2 regions of the Butyricicoccus sp. AF18-9LB genome follow, and region 1 is predicted to be linked to the other one. Evidence: riboswitches for the same ligand, from Rfam matches in the RefSeq annotation. Region 1 holds a riboswitch; the other holds the start of a gene.
What was found. Region 1 has a riboswitch for FMN ahead of ribD (bifunctional diaminohydroxyphosphoribosylaminopyrimidine deaminase/5-amino-6-(5-phosphoribosylamino)uracil reductase RibD). Riboswitches for the same ligand answer to the same signal wherever they lie in the genome.

Region 1 (2,467 bases):
GCACTCGTCAAACGGCGAAGCCGCCTCGTACAAACGAACGCCGGCCGCGCTCTCCTGCGGGGTGCGCACCGGCAGCAGGCTTTCGCGCTCGAGCGCAGCCAGTCCCGCCGGTCGGGCCACCTTGCTTTCGCCCAGTTCGATGCGCTCGACCGTCTGGTTATGATGCTTTGCCATTCGGGTTAATTTCTGCACTGTTTTACAGCCGGTAAGGAAAATCTCCGGGTAATCCATATCACAGGTTACCGCCGCAGAGAGCGGCACACCCGCTGCCAGCATGGCATCGACCACTGCACTTTCCTGCACGGTAAAGCCGAGAAAACCATCCAGATAGACCGCTGCACCGTCCAGCGTGTGGCTTTCTGCCAGGCGGTCGCGCAAATGTGTCAGACGGTCTCTCGGGTCGGGCAGGGACTCCTCGCACAGACGCTCATAAGCTGTTAAAATCTGTGCAAGATCGGACAATTTTTCTGCAAGTACCGCGTCCTCACTCTCCTCGGCAGCCGCAAACAGCGTCTCCGGCGCGACCGCACAGGTTTTGCACTCGTCGATCAGCCGCAGCGCCTCCTGCAGCAGCTCCGGCTTGTCTGCCAGACCCTTCCACGCACTCAGCCCGCCCTGCACACGGCGTGCCGCCTCCTGCAAGGTCAAAAGCTGACCTGCCGGCGTCAGCATCTGCTGTGCCAGTCCGCCGACCTCAGAGAACACACGGTCAGCCAATCGTGAGAACGTCAGCACCTCGGCCGTGCGTGCGCCGTGGTTGTGCGTGGCTGCAGCAAGTCGCCGCTCCATCAGGTGCGAGTTCAGCTCGGGCACGAGCAGAATCTGCCGTCCCTCTCCCTTTTCACTCAGCGCCGCGATCTCCCGCAGGATGGCCGTTGTCTTGCCGCTCCCCGCTCGTCCGGTCCAGATCCGCATGGCACACTCTCCTTTCATTTCATAGCTATTTGATTATAGCACAACCGGAGCAAATTGAAAATTGGTAATGGAAAACGGAAAATTACCAATAACAACCGTATGGTCATTTTATATTTTTTGTGCGTTATCTGCGTATTTTCCAGTCTTTTTCGAACTTTTGCGGTGCTTTGTTTGCATTCACATATTCTGTAAAATTATTTTTTCAAAAAACTCTTGCATTTTTCTCCGCTTGGGACTATACTTTCCTCAGGCGGAACAATAAAGGCTCTGCCCCGCAAAACCAAATATTTGATTCTTCAGGGCAGGGTGCAATTCCCTACCGGCGGTACAGCCCGCGAGCGGATGCCATTCGGCGGAAGCATGATTCGGTGAAATTCCGAGGCCGACAGTATAGTCTGGATAAAAGAAGAATGCACGGAAAGATTTTCCGTTTGTTTGCTGTTCTGAAATGCCGATTCGGTGTTTCAGACTTTTTATTTTCACAATGCTTTTTTCAGCGTCCCGAAGATTCTGTCTTTGGGACGTTTTTTTGGCTGTCGCCAAACTATCGTGAAATTTTCTACAGAATTATTATATCAGGTGATTCTATGCAGGAGCAAAAACAGGAATATATGCGTCAGGCGTTGGCGCTGGCCCAGCGCGGAGCCGGTCACGTCAATCCGAATCCGATGGTCGGCTGCGTCATCGTCAAGGACGGAAAAATCATCGGTGAAGGCTGGCACGAGCACATCGGCGGCCTGCATGCTGAGCGCAATGCGTTCGCGCACTGCACCGAGGACTGCACCGGCGCAGACCTTTACGTCACGCTTGAGCCGTGCTGCCACTGGGGACGCACGCCGCCGTGCACAGATGCAGTCATCGAGCACAAGATCGGCCGCGTGTTCGTCGGCTGTCTGGACCCCAATCCGCTGGTAGCCGGCAAAGGCGCACAGATCCTGCGCGACGCAGGCATCGAAGTCGAGACCGGCGTGTGCGAGGACGAATGCCGCCGCGTGAATGAAGTTTTCTTTCACTACATCACGCACAAAACGCCGTTTGTGACGCTCAAGTACGCGATGACGCTGGACGGCAAAATCGCCGCGCACACCGGCGACAGCCGCTGGGTTACCGGCGAGACCGCCCGCCGTCATGTGCACGAAACGCGCAACCGGCTGCCCGCCATCATGGTCGGCATCGGCACCGTGCTTGAGGACGATCCGCTGCTCACCTGCCGCATTGACGGCGGGCGCGATCCGATCCGCGTAATCTGCGACAGCCGCGCAAGAACGCCGATCGACAGCAGAATCGTACAGACGGCGAACAAAATCCCGACCTATATCGCGGTTGTCGGTCGAAATGAGCGCACCGCTGAACTGGAACGGCACGGTGTACACATTCTCGAATGCAAAACGAAAAACGAGCGCGTAGACCTTGCCGACCTGATGCGCCAGCTCGGCGCACTCGGCATCGACGGCATATTGCTTGAAGGCGGCTCGGCACTTGCGTTCTCCGCGCTGGAGGCCGGTGTGGTACACCGCGTGCAGGCGTACATTGCCCCGAAAATCATCGGCGG
Region 2 (2,467 bases), on a different contig from region 1:
AGATAAGCCAGCTTCTTTCAGTGGCTCCGCGGACACGGCTTGGACGGCGTAAAATTCATCGTCGGCGGCAAGTGCATGGGGATGCTGGAGGCCGTGGGCAAGGTGTTCCCGGACGCCAAATACCCGCGCTGCACGGTGCATTTCTACCGCAATGTTTTCTCTGTTGTGCCTAAATCCAAGGTCAAAATTGTGGCAAAAATGCTTAAGGCGATCCACGCGCAGGAGAGCAAAAAGGCGTCCCGCGACAAGGCTAAAGCAGTCGTCGCCGAACTGCGCGCCATGAAGCTGAAGGAGGCTGCCAAGAAGGTCGAGGACGGTATCAAGGAAACGCTGACCTACTGCGATTTTCCCAGCGGGCACTGGACGCGCATCCGTACCAACAACGTGATTGAGCGGCTGAATCGAGAGATCCGCCGCAGAACCCGTGTGGTGGGAACATTCCCTGACGGCAACTCTGCTCTGATGCTGGTCTGCGCCCGGCTTCGCCATGTAGTGGGCACGCAGTGGGGCAGCAAAAAATATATGAACATGAAGCACTTGGAGACGGCGCTGGACGACGCCTTCATTGCCGGCTGACTTCATTCAGCCGGAGAATCTGCAAACAATTTTGCGCACAAATCTTGACGGGACCGAGTCTATTAGATGCACGCATGTGATATAATCTTGGCCACGCATTTTGTCAATTCGTATACAGATCTTTGGCGAAATCATAGATGTTGCCGCACTGTTTGCGATTATTGAACAAAAAGTGCTCTCCGTTTGCTGGAGAGCACCTTCGTTTTTTACTTAGCCGACACGCTGTCTGGAGTGGTGCAATTCGATCTGCTTGGACTTGATGAACACGCTCAGCTTCTTGTAGGCAAGCATGGTAATCGCAGTCAGGATTGCGCCTTTGATGAGATTGAACGGCAGAACGCCGAGCAGCAGATAGCCCTGCATGCCGGTCACATACGGGTTGATCGCGTTGCATGCATCAAAGATAGCCTGCAGCGGCATAACCTGCGAATAAAACGGAATGATAAGAAAATAGTTGGTCAGCATGCCGACACAGGCCATAGCGACCGATCCGGCTGCACAGCCGAGGACAGCCATCTTGCGGCTCTTGTGACCGCGGTACAGCAGCACGGCGATAACAATGAGCGTGGAAAGCATCAGGAAATCTGCGACCTCACCGGAGCCGCCGGTCTGGGTCTGGGTCAGATGAATAATGTCCTTGATGCCGATCATCGTGATCGCCGGAGCGATGCCGAAAATAAACGCACCGATGAGCACGACCGCGCCGGACAGATCCACCTTGAGGAACGGCGGCATGAACGGAATCGGGAATTCAAAGTACATCAGTACGGTTGCGATAGCCGCAAAAATTGCGGTGTAGGTGATTTTGCTGGTTTTTGTCATTGCTGTTTTTTCTCCCTTTCAGGAGTCCTGTTCCATAAATAAAACAAGCCCCTGGATTGCTCCAGAGGCATACAGACGTAGCGATAGGTACATCTGTTTCTCTCATCCGGACTATAACCGTCGGTTGGGATTCTAACCCATCATGCCTTGCGGCTCGCAGACTATCAGGCTCGAAGCCTGTATACTGCCGGTGGAGACTTTCACTCCGCCCTGAAACAGAACTAATTTATTTATACTGCTATTATAGTCGCCAGTAAAGGACTTGTCAACACTTCAGCAAGAAAAAACAAAAAAGCCGCCTTCCCTTGCGAAAGCGGCTTTTTATCAGAAATCAGTCTTCCTTGCTGCTCATCAGAGTAACCATAACGGCCTTCTGTGCGTGCAGGCGGTTTTCTGCTTCCTCGAAAATTTCGTTTGCGTGCTCCTCGAACACCTTGGTGGTGATCTCCTGCTCACGGTAGGCCGGCAGGCAGTGCTGCACCATGCAGCCCGGCTTTGCAGCAGCCAGCAGCTCATCATTGACCTGATAGCCCTGGAATGCCTTCATGCGGACTTCCTTCTCGGCTTCCTGACCCATGGACGCCCATGTATCAGTGATAACAACGTCTGCGTTCTCAGCAGCCTTCATCGGGTCATCGGTGATGAAGAAGTTCGGATTCGGCTCTGCGAATGCCATAACCTCAGCGTCCGGACGGTAGTCCACCGGCGTTGCGACGGAAACCTTCATGCCGGTCTTGAGGCCGCCGACGATCAGCGAGTTTGCCATGTTGTTGCCGTCGCCGATGTAGCACAGCTTGAGACCCTCAAGAACGGCAAACTTCTCGCGGATGGTCATGAGGTCTGCCAGAACCTGACACGGATGGCAGAAATCAGTCAGACCATTGATGATCGGAATAGAACCGTAGTTTGCCAGATCCTCTACTTCCTTCTGCTCGTAGGTGCGGATCATAATGCCGTCCAGATAGCGGCTCAGCACACGGGCCGTGTCCTGTACCGGCTCGCCGCGGCCGATCTGAAGGTCGCGATTGGACAGGAACAGTGCCTGACCGCCCAGCTGATACATACCGGT

Region 2: another riboswitch for FMN. It lies ahead of PGY33_RS06975 (ECF transporter S component); the one in region 1 lies ahead of ribD (bifunctional diaminohydroxyphosphoribosylaminopyrimidine deaminase/5-amino-6-(5-phosphoribosylamino)uracil reductase RibD).

What each region holds. Positions count from the first base shown of each region.
Region 1 covers NZ_JAQCWA010000001.1:219,213-221,679, forward strand. The annotation lists gene PGY33_RS00935 (PD-(D/E)XK nuclease family protein) at 1-915, opposite strand, end outside; FMN riboswitch at 1,204-1,330, shown strand; gene ribD (bifunctional diaminohydroxyphosphoribosylaminopyrimidine deaminase/5-amino-6-(5-phosphoribosylamino)uracil reductase RibD) at 1,503-2,467, shown strand, end outside.
Region 2 covers NZ_JAQCWA010000008.1:90,206-92,672, forward strand. The annotation lists partial or broken gene PGY33_RS06970 (IS256 family transposase) at 1-576, shown strand, start outside; gene PGY33_RS06975 (ECF transporter S component) at 787-1,398, opposite strand; FMN riboswitch at 1,489-1,620, opposite strand; gene argF (ornithine carbamoyltransferase) at 1,730-2,467, opposite strand, start outside.